One region of the Symbiopectobacterium sp. genome, then DNA from elsewhere that is predicted to be linked to it. Evidence: predicted binding sites of a transcription regulator. Region 1 holds the regulator's gene; each other region holds the start of a gene.
The links. The regulator Fur, encoded in region 1, represses iron uptake genes when iron is present. The targets are predictions, from matches to a motif close to ATAATAATGAGAACNACTATCAA.
Positions count from the first base shown of each region.

Region 2: a site for Fur is predicted at 3,140-3,162, ahead of sufA (Fe-S cluster assembly scaffold SufA). Genes of this name have one in related genera too.
Region 3: a site for Fur is predicted at 1,865-1,887, ahead of ACTBDZ_RS11770 (Nramp family divalent metal transporter). Genes of this name have one in related genera too.

Region 1 is NZ_JBPETA010000192.1:158-5,332, reverse strand. It holds partial or broken gene ACTBDZ_RS14475 (Tar ligand binding domain-containing protein) at 1-499, opposite strand, end outside; gene fldA (flavodoxin FldA) at 954-1,481, shown strand; gene fur (ferric iron uptake transcriptional regulator) at 1,817-2,263, shown strand; gene glnS (glutamine--tRNA ligase) at 2,340-3,998, opposite strand; partial or broken gene ACTBDZ_RS14455 (PTS transporter subunit EIIC) at 4,228-5,175, opposite strand, start outside.
Region 2 is NZ_JBPETA010000004.1:5,587-11,034, reverse strand. It holds partial or broken gene ydiJ (D-2-hydroxyglutarate dehydrogenase YdiJ) at 1-1,871, shown strand, start outside; gene ACTBDZ_RS00735 (hotdog fold thioesterase) at 1,884-2,300, shown strand; gene ACTBDZ_RS00730 (hypothetical protein) at 2,358-2,759, opposite strand; gene sufA (Fe-S cluster assembly scaffold SufA) at 3,202-3,576, shown strand; partial or broken gene sufB (Fe-S cluster assembly protein SufB) at 3,585-5,081, shown strand; gene sufC (Fe-S cluster assembly ATPase SufC) at 5,190-5,448, shown strand, end outside.
Region 3 is NZ_JBPETA010000123.1:671-6,118, forward strand. It holds gene ACTBDZ_RS11765 (iron-containing alcohol dehydrogenase) at 1-432, opposite strand, end outside; gene ACTBDZ_RS11770 (Nramp family divalent metal transporter) at 591-1,829, opposite strand; gene grpE (nucleotide exchange factor GrpE) at 2,148-2,735, opposite strand; gene nadK (NAD(+) kinase) at 2,874-3,752, shown strand; gene recN (DNA repair protein RecN) at 3,840-5,448, shown strand, end outside.

The sequences.
Region 1 (5,175 bases):
CTGAGGCTCCGAATTGACGACTGAGCACTGGCACCGTTTCCTTGGCATAACGTTGATATTCATCCAAGGCATTGGCCTGCGCCTTTTGAAACATCGGATCAACGCCCTGGGTAATCAGGTTGCCCCAATCGCGCACCACCGCTTCAGCCGGCGCGGCATCCAACCCCGCGTGATCGATGCTGCTAAAGGTGGCCAGATCGGATTTCAGATTATTCAATGCCGTCAATGCTGACGCCTGTTCTTTATCCGCCAGTGTGTTTTCACCACTACGACGCCAATCCACTACCCGCGCCAAACGGGTTACCATGCGAAAATATTGATCGTTGCCCTGATTGACTAAATTCATGTTATGAACCAGTAAGGTACTGGTCTGTGAAGTAGTGGTCATCTCTTTGAAGGAAAAAATGGTGTAGACGGAAACACCACCCCAAAGTACACAGAAAACCCCTAAAACCCATAACATTGCCGTTCTGATGGCGATGTTTCTCAAAAATTGCATAAGCAAGCTCCAGATATAAAATAACGTGCGGTAGGGTTATTATTTTTAAAAAAATCATCAGGTTTGAAACAATCCCCAAAAGGGGAAAACGCGCGATGCTTTACGCCTCCAAGCACACGGCGAACCTGCTACTTTCATCGTCAATATTAAAAGAATATTTAGTAGTTTCCCTCCGTGATCTACAGCACGCTGTCACTAAAAATTAGTAATTAGTTATACTTTTCAAAAGATAGTTAAACAGGTGCTAACAATGCCGTCGCTAAAGTAATTAAAAAAACTGGCGAAATGGCGAAAAGGAACTACCAGATAAATACCCTTATTTAATAGCGGTTATTTCCGCTTTGCGCCAGGGGAAAGATACAAGTTTCTCCCACCCCCAGCGTCTGATATTATTACTTGATATGTAGGTGATAAACCGCACCATACTATTAAGAATAAAGAGGTTATTTTATCCATGGCACTCATAGGCATTTTCTTTGGCAGTGACACCGGCAATACCGAAAACATTGCCAAGACAATCCAACAGCAACTGGGCAGTGATGTTGCAGAGGTTCATGACATCGCCAAGAGCAGCAAAGAAGATATCGAAGCGTTTGATATCCTGCTGCTTGGTATTCCGACCTGGTACTATGGTGAGGCCCAATGTGATTGGGACGATTTCTTTCCGACATTGGAAGAGATTGATTTAAACGGAAAAATAGTTGCCTTATTTGGCTGTGGCGACCAAGAAGATTACGCAGAATACTTTTGTAGCGCGATGGGAACGCTGCGCGACATTATTGAACCGCGTGGGGCAACTATTATCGGCAACTGGTCAACCGAAGGTTACTATTTCGAAGCGTCTAAAGGGCTGGCAGACGATAACCACTTCATCGGTCTGGCCATTGATGAAGATCGTCAACCTGAACTGACCAGTGAACGCGTGAGTGCCTGGGTCAAACAAATCAGAGAAGAGCTCAACCTGAAAGCGCTGGTAGGTTAATCGCTCCTGTTTTACACAGAAGCCCTGATAGCAATATCAGGGCTTTATTAATAGATAAAAACGATTAAATTAATAGAAACATTTTTTTAACTTCCCGGTCTAAGCCTGTGCAATAGTACCCATCGGTTTTGTACGTTTATCAATTTTCTCCATTTTACAACAAGAGATTGCGCGCGAATGCACACTTTCTTTATGGAGACGGTATTGTTAACATCCCATGGTTTTCATTTTTAATGCGCGGTTCTATAATTGAGACGCCATTACAATTTTTGAGCCGACCGATGTCATAGGCTTAATTGCCCCCATCGACGAGAAAGTAACAGGACTAAACCCGCATGACTGACAATAACATCGCATTAAAGAAGGCCGGCTTGAAAGTCACTCTGCCAAGACTGAAGATTCTGGAAGTGTTGCAGGATCCGGAGTGTCATCACGTCAGCGCGGAAGATTTGTATAAAAAACTGATAGATATGGGCGAAGAGATCGGTCTGGCGACCGTTTATCGCGTGCTTAACCAGTTTGATGATGCCGGTATTGTCACCCGTCATAATTTTGAAGGTGGTAAGTCAGTGTTCGAACTGACACAACAACACCACCATGACCATCTTATTTGCCTGGATTGCGGACGCGTTATTGAATTCCGTGATGAATCTATCGAAGCGCGTCAGCGCGAAATCGCAGACAGACACGGTATTAAACTGACTAACCACAGTTTGTACTTGTATGGCCATTGCAGTACGGGCGACTGCCGTGAAGAAGAAACGCTCCACGATCCGAAATAAGCCAGGCTTTTTTCTGATTGATACCATAAAAAAACCGCCCGCAGGCGGTTTTTTTCATTTCAGTCAAACACCCGTTTTAACCAACCCACGTATCACGCAGACCTACCGTACGGTTAAACACCAGATGTGTTTCGCTTGAATAGCGGCGATCGGCACAAAAGTACCCTTCGCGTTCAAACTGATAGGCTTTTTCCACTTCAGCCTTTACCAAACTCGGTTCAACAAAACCCTGAACCACTTTTAGCGAATCCGGGTTAATCGTTGCAAGGAAGTCATCCGCAGCACCTGGGTTTGGCACGCTGAACAGGCGATCGTAAAGGCGGAATTCAGCCGGCAGCGCATGTGCGGCAGAGACCCAATGGATAACGCCCTTCACTTTACGCCCGTCAGCCGGATCTTTACTCAAGGTTTCGGCATCATAGGTGCAATACAGCACGGTGATAACGCCCTGCTCATCTTTCTCAACGCGTTCCGCCTTGATGACATACGCATTGCGCAAGCGCACTTCTTTACCCAGCACCAGACGCTTGTACTGTTTGTTAGCTTCTTCACGGAAATCGGCACGATCTATATAAATCTCGCGGCTGAATGGCACCTGCCGCGTCCCCATTTCCGGGTTATTCGGATGATTCGGCATGGAAACCCACTCTTCGTGGCCTTCTGGCAGATTCTCGATGATCACTTTTACCGGATCCAACACTGCCATGGCGCGCGGCGCATGCTCATTAAGATCGTCACGAATACAGGATTCTAACGCCGCCATTTCGACATTATTGTCCTGTTTGGTCACACCGATACGACGACAAAATTCGCGCACGGAAGCGGCAGTGTAGCCACGGCGACGCAGGCCGGAGATGGTTGGCATCCGGGGATCGTCCCACCCTTCAACCACTTTCTCCGTCACCAACTGATTCAGTTTGCGTTTGGACATCACTGCATATTCCAGGTTCAAGCGCGAGAATTCATACTGGCGCGGATGGCAAGGAATGGTGATGTTGTCCAACACCCAATCGTACAGGCGACGGTTATCCTGGAACTCCAGCGTGCACAGTGAGTGTGTAATCCCTTCCAACGCATCGGAAATGCAATGCGTGAAATCGTACATGGGATAGATGCACCACTTTTTCCCGGTCTGGTGATGTTCGGCGAATTTGATACGGTACAGCACCGGATCGCGCATCACGATGAACGGTGATGCCATGTCTATCTTGGCGCGCAGACACGCAGTGCCCTCAGCAAATCCACCATTACGCATTTTTTCAAACAGGTTCAGGTTTTCCTGAACGCTGCGATCGCGGTAAGGGCTGTTTTTACCGGGGGAAGTCAGCGTGCCACGGTATTCGCGGATCTGCTCGGGAGAGAGTTCGTCCACATAGGCCAGCCCTTTGCCGATCAGTTCGACCGCATACAGATGCAACTGGTCAAAATAATCAGAAGAATAGCGAATATCTCCGCTCCAGGAGAACCCCAACCATTGCACATCCTGCTTGATGGACTCGACGTACTCGATATCCTCTTTCACCGGATTGGTATCATCAAAACGCAGATTACACTGACCGTTGTAATCTTTCGCCACCCCGAAATTGAGGCAAATGGACTTGGCATGACCGATATGCAAGTAGCCATTGGGTTCCGGCGGAAAACGGGTTTGTACTAGGCTGTGTTTTCCAGACGCCAGATCTTCATCAATGATCTGACGGATAAAATTGGTTGGGCGGGCTTCGGCCTCACTCATGCTTGATTCCTCGATGCAAAACGACACATAACCCGCAATGATCCAACAAGCTATGGCAGGACACAACTGTTACTTGCACTAAATCTTATGAAATACACAGAAAGAAGCAAAACTGCTGACGATTACGCATGAGGTAACCGAAAGCAGGCGTCCTTTAGTACCAACGGCGGAAAAAATACGGCGTGAGGAATTCCCCACGCCGCACCATTTAACGCTGACAATACAATGATTACTGCCCGTTTTGGATTTGCTTTAAGGCCGTAGCGATCGTTTCTGCCTGCGTCCCCACGACAATTTGCACATTCTGTTTATTCAAGCGGATAACCCCCGCCGCTCCCAAGCGTTTTGCCAGAGCCTCATCCACTTGCGCAGAATCCACCACATTCAGCCGCAGACGTGTGATACACGCATCGATCCCGACCAGATTGGCTTTACCGCCCAGCGCCGCCAAATATCCCTGAGCCAGAGACGTCGTATCATTCACCTTCTTTTCGGCAACGCTTTGATTTAACGTAAAACCATCCGCCTCGCTGCCGTCAACCGACTGCTCGCGCCCCGGCGTCAGCAAGTTGAAACGTTTGATGGTAAAACGGAACGTCACATAGTAAATAACAAAGAACACCAGCCCTTGCGGAATCAGCATATACCACTGGGTTGCCAGCGGGTTACGCGAGGAGAGCGCCATATCGACCAACCCGGCGCTAAAACCGAAGCCCGCAATCCAATGCATACTTGCGGCAATGAACACCGAGATCCCGGTCAACACGGCATGTAACACATACAGCACGGGCGCTACGAACATAAACGAAAACTCAAGCGGCTCGGTGATCCCGGTAAAGAAAGCGGCAAACGCGGCGGCCATCATAATCCCAGCCACTTTGCTTTTGTTTTCCGGACGCGAGCAGTGATAAATCGCTAATGCCGCACCCGGTAAACCAAACATCATGATGGGGAAGAACCCCGCCTGATAACGCCCCGTGATACCAACAACCGCTTTACCCGCGTCAATGGACTGCTGCCCGCCGAGGAAGTTTGGAATATCGTTAATGCCCGCTACATCAAACCAAAGTACCGAGTTCAACGCATGGTGCAACCCAACAGGAATAAGCAGGCGGTTGAAGAACACGTACACGCCCGCCCCCACCGAACCCAACTGCTGGATATGCTCGCCCAGCGT
Region 2 (5,448 bases), on a different contig from region 1:
GAGCGCATTTACGCCATGCGTAAAAAGCGGTGGGGCTACTGGGTAACAGTAAAGGGCAGGCCAAGCCAATCCCCTTTGCGGAAGATACCTGTGTGCCGCCACAGCATCTGGCGGATTACATCGTCGAGTTCCGTGCGCTGCTCGATAGCCATAACCTGACCTACGGCATGTTTGGACACGTGGATGCGGGCGTGCTGCACGTGCGTCCGGCCCTTGACATGTGCGATCCGCAACAGGAAGTGCTGATGAAACAGCTTTCCGATCAGATTGTTGCGCTGACGGCCAAATATGGCGGCCTGCTGTGGGGGGAACACGGTAAAGGGTTCCGCGCCGAATACAGCCCGGCCTTTTTTGGCGAAGAACTGTATAACGAACTGCGGCACATCAAAGCCGCCTTCGATCCGAATAACCGCCTTAACCCCGGCAAGATTTGCGCGCCGTTGGCCGTCGATGCGCCGATGATGCGTATTGATGCCGAGAAGCGTGGCACCTTCGATCGCCGCATTCCGCTGACGGTGCGTACCTCGTTCCGTGGCGCGATGGAGTGTAACGGCAACGGACTGTGTTTCAACTTTGACGTGAACAGTCCGATGTGTCCTTCCATGAAGATCAGCGGAAACCGTATCCATTCGCCGAAAGGGCGAGCGACGCTGGTGCGCGAATGGCTGCGCCTGCTTGCCGAGCAGGGGATCGATCCGGTGGCGCTGGAGCAGTCGTTGACCGCGCGGTCGCCCAGCCTGCGTGGTTTGATTGAAAAGACGCGTAACAGCTGGCGCGCGCGCAAAGGCGAATATGACTTCTCTCATGAAGTGAAAGCGTCCATGTCCGGGTGTCTGGCCTGTAAAGCCTGTTCAACCCAATGTCCGATCAAGATAGATGTCCCGGGATTCCGTGCACGTTTCCTCCAGCTTTACCACACGCTCTATTTACGTCCCGCGCGTGATTATCTGGTGGCCGGTGTAGAAAGTTACGCTCCATTGATGGCTCTGAGCCCTAAAACCTTCAACTTCTTCCTGAAAATGCCGCTGGTTGACGCCTTGAGCCGCCGGACGATCGGCATGACCGATCTGCCGTTACTCTCTTCTCCTTCGCTGCGCCAGCAGTTTGCCGGGCATCCGGCAATGACCACCACGCTGGAGCAGTTGGAAAGTGTTGCCGCCGCATCCCGCGATCGGTATGTGCTGATTGTGCAGGACCCGTTTACCAGCTATTACGATGCTCAAGTGGTGGCCGATTTGGTGCATCTGATGGAAAAACTGGATCTCAAGCCGGTACTGCTACCCTTCTCACCTAACGGTAAGCCGCAGCATATCAAAGGATTCTTAACCCGTTTTGCTAAAACCGCAGCCAAAACCTCAGATTTCCTGAATCGGGTTGCCAAGCTGGGCATGCCAATGATTGGCGTCGACCCGGCGTTGGTGCTCTGTTATCGCGATGAATACCGTGAAATTCTGGGTGATAAACGCGGCGATTTTCAGGTGCAACTGGTGCATGAATGGCTGCTGCCGCTGCTGTCGGCGAGAACGCCCACGGCCGCGCCGCGTGATGATGCCTGGTATCTGTTTGGTCACTGTATCGAATCAACCTCGCTGCCGACCAGCAGCAAACAGTGGGCCGATATCTTTGCCCGTTTCGGCGCGCGACTGGAAAACGTCAACGTGGGCTGCTGTGGTATGGCAGGCACCTATGGTCATGAAAGCAAGAACCTGGCTGACTCCAAGGGGATCTACGCCTTGTCCTGGCAGCAGGCGTTGCAAAAACTACCTTCCGCGCGCTGCCTGACGACGGGTTACTCATGCCGCAGCCAGGTGAAGCGTATGGAAGGCCAGGGGTTGCGTCATCCGTTGCAGGCGCTACTTGACCTCGTCTGACAGGAGAGCGTTATGCTGTGGAGAAGAACGGTTACGTTGGATCAACTGAATCAACAAAGTCAGGGCTGCATGGTGGAGCACGTCGGTATTCGCTATACCGCGATTAACGACGATTCGCTGGAAGGCACCTTGCCGGTAGATGGCCGAACGCGTCAGCCGTTCGGTCTGCTACACGGCGGGGCATCGGTGGTGCTGGCGGAGTCGCTGGGCTCGGTGGCGGGCTACCTGTGTACCGAAGGGGAGCAGCGCGTGGTAGGGATGGAGATTAATGCCAACCATTTGCGCGCAGTGACGTCGGGTGAGGTGCGTGGTGTCTGCCGCGCATTGCACGTGGGACGCCGTAATCAGATGTTGCAAATTGATATTTACGATGAGCAAGGCCGCATGTGCTGCACCTCTCGGCTTACGACGGCTGTAGTGACGCCCTGATTTTTCTGCAATCACTGAATGCGCGCCAACCGGCGCGCATGTTCATTCTCTCGCTCCTCAAGGCAAAAAGGGGACGCGCCGTACAAAATCGGTCTGAAAAGCGGTGGCCTTATCCCAACTGCCTTCAAGGCTGAGCTGATGGCAAATCAGCTTTAGCGTGTTGCGTGCAAAATAATAGCTCTGCACGCGGAAAAGATGGCAACGCCCTTCGTTATTAATCTCTTTTATCAATCGGTTATGCAACTTGACCAGCGCATGCAGATAGCTCTCATCATCGCCGTTCTTACGGCACAGATCGATCATCTCCATGCAGGCATTGTGGTAGCGGCGCAGGTGATCGATATGGCTTTCCTGCCGATTCAGCCGCGCTTCGGCCATATAGAAATCGACGGTGACATCCCGGATCAAGAATTTGTACTCATCAATCTGATGCTGTAGCCAGGCATTCACGGACTGCATAGGGATCATCATAGATATTAATGATAATCATTATCATATTTATAATGTTCATCGGGATCAACCGATCGCCCCGTGCCAGAGAAAAAAAAGTATACGGCCTGATAAGACTTTTTATGGTTAATAAATGCGCAATCAAACCATAAAATCGGTCACGATTTTTCCTGTTTTAAAAATAGGTATCGTCTATGAATGTTATAATTATGATAACTATATGTTGATGTTAATTCATTCACCTGTCACGCGATGGTAAATTAGTTATTTTATATCAACAGGTTATTTTTTTATTGTCAGTCTATAAACGTGCGAGCAGGCAAAAAAAAACGGTTTTTTTCAGGATTCGGTGAAATTTTACAAATACCCCTGCGAAACAAGAGGTTGAAGCAATAATCATTATCACTAACATTAGGCTCAGACAGAGCTTTTCTGAAACGAGGTACGGCGGATGCAAACGGGAAACGTAGAAACATTTTCACTGGATGAAAACACCTGGAAAGGGCTGACGCTGACGGCCAGCGCCGCTCAACAGATCCTGCGCCTTGTCCAGTCTGATGACACGGTGAAAGGGTTACGTTTGAGCGTCAAGCAATCAGGATGTGCAGGGTTTGGTTATGTACTGGATCTGGTCAAAGCACCGGATGCGGGTGACCTGGTGTTCGAGCGCGAGGGCGCACACCTGTACGTCCCCTTAAAGGCGATGCCTTTTATCGATGGCACCGAACTGGATTATGTGCGGGAAGGCTTGAACCAGATTTTCAAATTTAATAATCCCAAAGCGCAGCACGCCTGCGGGTGTGGCGAAAGCTTTGGCATTGAGTGATGACTGATATGGCGCGTAGCAATGTAGATGTACCTGATGATGTGCAAATCTGGATGGGGGATGGCCGCTATAAAGAGGGCTTTTTCACCGAACTGCCTACTGACCAACTGGGACGTGGCGTCAATGAAGAGGTGGTGCGAGCGATCTCCGCCAAACGCAACGAACCTGAGTGGATGCTGGAGTTCCGTCTCAACGCCTACCGCGCCTGGCTGGAGATGGAGGAGCCGCACTGGCTAAAAGCGCACTATGACAAGCTGGACGATCAGGAGTACAGCTATTATTCGGCGCCGTCATGCGGTCACTGTGATGATACCTGCGGCTCTGAACCTGGTGCCAAGCAGCAGTCCAGCATTGCCGAGGTGAACAGCTACCTGACCGCTGAAGTCGAAAATGCCTTCAATCAGCTCGGCGTGCCGGTGCGCGAAGGGCAAGCCGTGGCGGTGGATGCGATTTTTGACTCGGTATCGGTGGCGACCACTTATCGTGAAGAGCTGGCGTAGCAGGGGATTATTTTCTGCTCATTCAGCGAGGCGATTCAGGAACACCCCGATCTGGTGCGCCAATATCTTGGTACGGTGGTGCCTGCCAACGATAACTTTTTTGCCGCGCTTAATGCCGCGGTAGCCTCTGACGGCACCTTCGTCTACATACCGAAAGGCGTGCGTTGCACGATGGAACTCTCCACCTATTTCCGTATCAATGCGGCGAAGACCGGGCAGTTCGAGCGCACCATCCTGATTGCCGATGACGACAGCTATGTCAGCTATATCGAAGGGTGCTCAGCGCCCGTGCGCGATAGCTACCAACTGCACGCCGCCGTGGTGGAAGTGATCGTCAACAAGAATGCCGAGGTAAAATACTCTACGGTTCAGAACTGGTTCTCCGGCCAGGATGCTAAAGGCGGTATCCTTAACTTCGTGACCAAACGTGCGCTCTGCGCCGGCGAGTATGCCAAGATGTCCTGGACTCAGTCTGAAACCGGCTCGGCCATCACCTGGAAATACCCGAGCGTGATTTTGCGCGGAGATAACTCGGTGGGTGAGTTCTTCTCTGTTGCGCTGACCAGCGGTCATCAGCAAGCGGATACCGGGACCAAGATGATCCACATCGGCAAAAACACACGCTCCACGATTATCTCCAAAGGGATCTCTGTCGGTCACAGTGAGAACACCTACCGCGGTCTGGTAAAAATCATGCCGACTGCCACCAATGCGCGTAATTTCACCCAATGCGACTCGATGCTGATTGGCAGCGACTGCGGTGCGCACACTTTCCCGTATGTGGAAGTGCGCAACAACAGCGCGCAGTTGGAGCATGAGGCGACAACCTCACGCATTGGTGAAGACCAACTGTTCTATTGCCTGCAACGCGGTATCAGCGAAGACGACGCCATTTCGATGATTGTGAACGGATTCTGTAAGGACGTGTTCTCGGAGCTGCCGCTGGAATTTGCCGTAGAAGCGCAGAAGCTCCTGGCAATCAGTCTGGAACACAGCGTCGGCTAAGGGCATCGCAAAATAAAAATGCAGCAGGGTGCCGAATGTCAATCTGACAGCACCCTACGCGAATTGATGTTATCAGGCGTGCTCGGCACGACGCCGCAAGGATAAACTATGTTAAGCATTAAGAATTTACATGTAAGCGTTGAAGGTAAGGCCATCCTGAACGAACTGAACCTCGAGGTGAAACCCGGTGAAGTTCACGCCATTATGGGACCTAACGGTTCCGGAAAAAGTACGCTTTCCGCCACGCTTGCAGGCCGCGAAGATTATGAAGTGAACGACGGCACGGTGGCGTTCAAGGGGAAAGACTTGTTGGAATTAGACCCGGAAGATCGCGCCGGTGAGGGCATCTTTATGGCCTTCCAATACC
Region 3 (5,448 bases), on a different contig from region 1:
CTTACTGCCGGTGCCTGCCGTCGTTGGGATGAGGATGATCGGCAACGCGCTGGTACCGACTTTACGACCAAACACGTAATCCCAGATGCTACCTTCATTAACCGCAGAAAAGGCGATCCCTTTCGCCATGTCCATCGTGCTGCCGCCGCCAAGACCGATCACCAGATCGCACCCTTCATCGATCGCGACCTGCGCCCCTTCAGCCACCAGCGTGGACAACGGGTTCTGCATAAAGCGATCGTAAACCGCAAATGCGACGCCCGCTTCCGTCAGCGATTGTTGCACCGCCTGCAACTGCACGGTGGGTTTGGAGCTGTCTGACGCCACCAGCAGCGCCTTTTTACCGTAAGGACGGGCAATGTCGCCCACTTGCTTATGTCGCCCTAATCCAAAATGAAATTTGACGGGATTACTGTAATCAAAAGCTGGCATCTCTCACCTCTTTTGTTCTCATATGCGAACACTGTTCGTATTAATGCTCCAGATAATAGAGGAGGAAAAATGAGCGCCAGCCTTTTGATAAAAAAAATGGACTGCCATCACATTTATTGTGACGACAATCCGTTAGACGTGAGAAATATTATATTGCGTTAGCTGAGGAAAAACGTGCTGATCAGCAGATAAGCATTGAGAGAAACCACAACAAAAACAATTGCATTACCGGTGTTCTGTACCCAACGACCATTGACCATGCATCCCATCAACGCCCGATTTCCGGTAAAGGCCAGCAAAGGCACCAGCGCCAACGCAATACCGAAGCTGAGCAGCACTTGACTCAGCACCAACACGCGAGTGGGTTCCATGCCGGACATAATCATAATAAATGAAGGCAGCATGGTGACCGTGCGCCGCACCCATAGTGGAATATGAAAACGGATAAACCCTTGCATCACCACTTGGCCAGCCAGCGTCCCCACGACGGTCGAAGAGAGCCCCGCAGCCACCAGGCTTAAGCCGAAAATAGTCGCCGCTGCCTTCCCTAACAGTGGATCGAGGGTGAGGTAGGCACGTTCCAGATCGGCGATATCCTGATTGCCGCTAAAATGGAACGCCGCCGCCGCGGTAGCCATCATTGCCAGATTGACGAATCCGGCAATGGTCATCGCCACTGCCACGTCGATTTTGGTCGCAGCATAGCGTTCGGCACGGGTGTGGTCTTCGCCCTGCTGGGTCAATGAAGAGTGCAGATAAATCACATGGGGCATAATGGTGGCCCCCAACACTCCAGCGGCCAGTAGCACTGCGTCCGAGGTGGGCAACTGCGGCACCGCCATGCCACGCACCAGCGAGGCCATTTCAGGACGCGAGAAGATCAGTTCGACAATATACGCGGCAGCGACAAACAGCAGCAGCCCGCCGATAATCATCTCCAGCGGCTTTTGACCACGCTGTTGCAGTGCCAAAATCAGGAAGGTCGCAATACCGGTAAGGATCGCGCCCTCAAGCAGAGAAACCCCTAACAGCAACTTAAAGCCAATGGCAGCACCGATAAACTCGGCCAAATCGGTTGCCATGGCGATGATCTCCGCCTGCACCCAATAGGCCCACACCGCTGGGCGAGGGAAACGATCGCGAATGTGCTCTGCCAGATTTTTTCCGGTGGCAATCCCCAGCTTGGCAGAAAGCAACTGGATCAGCATCGCCATCAGATTGGCCCATACCACCACCCACAGCAATTGATAGCCGTAGGCTGCCCCCGATTGAATATTGGTGGCGAAGTTACCCGGATCGATATAGCCAATCGCCGCTATAAATGCTGGCCCCATCAGGGAAAACTTAAGCTTCCTTGACGTGCGGCTGGCAGTCTCTATCACTCGGCTTCCCGGCATACAATGATCCTTTATTACCTCAATGCTTCACTCTGCCATGAATGATAATGATTATCAAGTGCATTTAAAGTAGTAAAACGGATTGCTGCAATAGCTAAAACCAACACATTAAGCAGGGACATAATGTTAGCCTGATAGGTTCAGGGCTACCTCTGCGCTATCACGGCACCCAACACGTGCTCATTGCTAGAAATGTGATCCGCGCCATATTGTTAACAAAATATAAACAAAAAAACCCAAGGTAAAGTCACTTGGGGTTTTTATTGATTTCAATTTGTTACGCGTGCCTTCAGGGCACGCGCGGGTCGCTCAGGGAAATCAGCCCTTCGCTTTGGAAACGGCAACCATGGCGGGACGCAGCAAACGGCCGTTCAGGGTGTAACCTTTTTGCATCACCATCATTACGGAATTGGGCGCATGGTCAGCCGATTCCAACATGGTCATGGCTTGGTGAACTTCCGGGTTAAACGGCACGTTCACGTCACCCACCACCTCGATACCAAACTTGCGCACAGCATCCAACAACGATTTCAGCGTCAGTTCCACACCCTCAATCAACGAGGCAAGGGACTCATTGCTGCGATCGGCGGCATCCAGTGAACGTTCGAGGTTATCAATCACCGGCAGCATTTCACCCGCAAATTTTTCCAGCGCAAATTTGTGCGCTTTTTCCACATCCATTTCAGCGCGACGGCGGATATTGTCCGTTTCGGCACGCGCGCGCAGCACGGTATCGCGCTCACGCTGCTGTAGTTCGTTCAGTTGCGCTTCCAATTCGGCAATACGTTCATCACGCGGATCGGCGACGTTTGTCGTTGCAGGTTCCACTTCCGCATGTTGCCCCTGTGCCGCTTCCATTTGATCTACGACTTGCTCGTCAGGCGACTTCTGTTCTTTACTACTCATGAAATTCTCCGCGGTTTTAGCATTCATCTCGCTTGTTCGCTTATTATGGGGATGAAAACCGGGGATTCAAGAGAAGTAGTCACATATACCGACAGATTTCGTGATACCGGGCGGCTCAGGGTAAGGAAAAGCATAACGATGACGAAACAGTTCAATTGCATTGGCATTGTGGGCCACCCGCGCCACCCCACGGCACTGGCGACGCATGAGATGTTGTATCACTGGCTGCACAGCAAGGGCTACCAAGTCATGCTGGAGCAGCATATTGCCCACGAGCTAAACCTGCCCGATGCGTTGACCGGCAGCCTAGCGGAAATCGGCATGCAAGCCGATTTGGCCGTGGTGGTAGGCGGCGATGGCAATATGCTAGGTGCCGCTCGCGTGCTCTCTCGCTATGACATTGATGTGATTGGCGTCAACCGGGGAAATCTCGGCTTCCTGACCGATCTCGATCCCGATCAGGCACAGCAACAGCTTACCGAGGTGCTGGAAGGACGCTACCTGAGCGAACGGCGCTTTATGCTGGAAGCGCACGTTTGCCGTCTCAATCAGCCTGACAGCACCAGCACGGCGATCAATGAAGTGGTACTGCACCCCGGAAAAGTCGCCCATATGATTGAATTTGAAGTCTATATTGACGATCGTTTCGCCTTCTCTCAACGCTCGGACGGCCTGATTATCTCAACGCCTACCGGTTCCACCGCTTACTCGCTTTCCGGTGGCGGCCCCATCCTGGCACCGACACTGGATGCCATCGCGCTGGTGCCGATGTTTCCCCATACGCTTTCAGCGCGCCCACTGGTGATAAACAGCAGCAGCACCATCCGCCTGAAGTTTTCTCATATCACACACGATCTGGAGTTGAGCTGTGACAGCCAGATAACCCTGCCGGTACAGGAAGGGGAAGAGGTACTGATTACTCGCAGCCAATACTCGCTAAATTTGATACACCAAGAAAATTACATATATTTCAATACGCTAAGCACAAAGCTGGGGTGGTCGAAAAAATTATTTTAAAATTTCGCGCTGGCCACTTTACTGGTTAAAAAACGGCATTATACTGTATGCAATTACAGTCTGTTGTTACATACAGGAAGGTGATTCATGCTGGCGCAACTCACTATCAGTCATTTCGCTATCGTGCGTGAGTTAGAAATTGATTTTCAATCAGGTATGAGCGTTATCACCGGCGAAACCGGCGCGGGCAAATCTATCGCGATTGACGCATTGGGCCTGTGCCTGGGCAACCGCTCTGACGCCAGCATGGTGCGTCTAGGCGCACAGCGTGCCGATATCTGTGCCCGTTTCGCCCTCAGCGATACCTCTGCGGCAAAAGCATGGCTGGAGCAAAACCAACTGGATGACAGCAACGAGTGCCTGCTACGCCGGGTGATCAGTGCAGACGGGCGTTCACGCGGGTTTATCAATGGCACCGCCGTGCCATTATCGCAGTTGCGTGAGCTCGGCCAGCACCTGATCCAACTGCACGGACAGCACGCTCACCAGTTGTTGCTCAAACCTGAACACCAACGTCATCTGCTGGATGCCTATGCCGACGAACCGCAACTACTTGCTGCCATGCAACAAATCTGGCAGCAGTGGCACCAAAGCTGTCGCGATCTGGCACAGTTGCAACAAGCGAATATCGAACGTGAGGCACGCCGCGAACTGTTGCAATACCAGCTCAAGGAGCTGAAAGAGTTTGCCCCACTGCCCGGCGAATACGAACAAATTGACGTCGAATACAAACGGCTGGCTAATAGTGGTCAACTGCTGTCACTCAGCCAGCAGACATTGCAGTTGCTCAGCGAAAACGACGATCAGAACATCATGAGCATGCTCCACAGCGCAAAGCACCAACTCGGCGAACTCGTTACTATGGATGAAAAACTGGGCAGCGTGCTGAATATGCTGGAAGAAGCCAGCATTCAGATCAGCGAAGCCAGCGATGAGTTGCGCCACTACAGCGAACAAACGGATCTCGATCCGACCCGACTCTATGAGCTGGAGCAGCGCTTATCACGCCAAATGGCGCTGGCGCGCAAACATCACGTCGCTCCGGAAAACCTGCCGGCCTTCTACCAGCAACTGCTGGATGAACAGCAGCAGTTGGCAGAACAAGAGAGCAACCACGCCACGCTCAGCCTGGCCGTTAGTGAGTATCACCAACAGGCGCTGCACGCTGCGGAACAGTTACATGCCCGCCGTCAACACCATGCACATGAATTGTCTCAGTTGATTACGGCACAGATGCATGAACTCGCCATGCCGCACGGCCATTTCTCCATTGAAGCAGAGTTTTCGCCGGAGCGCCTGACAGCCTATGGTGCAGACAGCATCGCGTTTCTGGTCACGACCAATCCCGGTCAACCGCATCAGGCTCTGGCGAAGATCGCCTCCGGCGGTGAACTCTCCCGCATCGCACTGATCATTCAGGTAATCACTGCGCGTAAAATGGATACCCCAGCGCTGATTTTCGACGAAGTGGATGTAGGCATCAGTGGCCCGACCGCCGCAATTGTCGGCAAAATGCTGCGTCAACTCGGCACATCCACGCAGGTGATGTGTGTGACCCACCTACCGCAAGTTGCTGGCTGCGGTCATCAACACTTCTTTGTTAGCAAACATACCGATGGTGCTGCTACTGAAACGCTGATGCAACCGCTGGACAAACGCGCACGGTTGCAAGAACTGGCCCGTTTGTTGGGTGGCA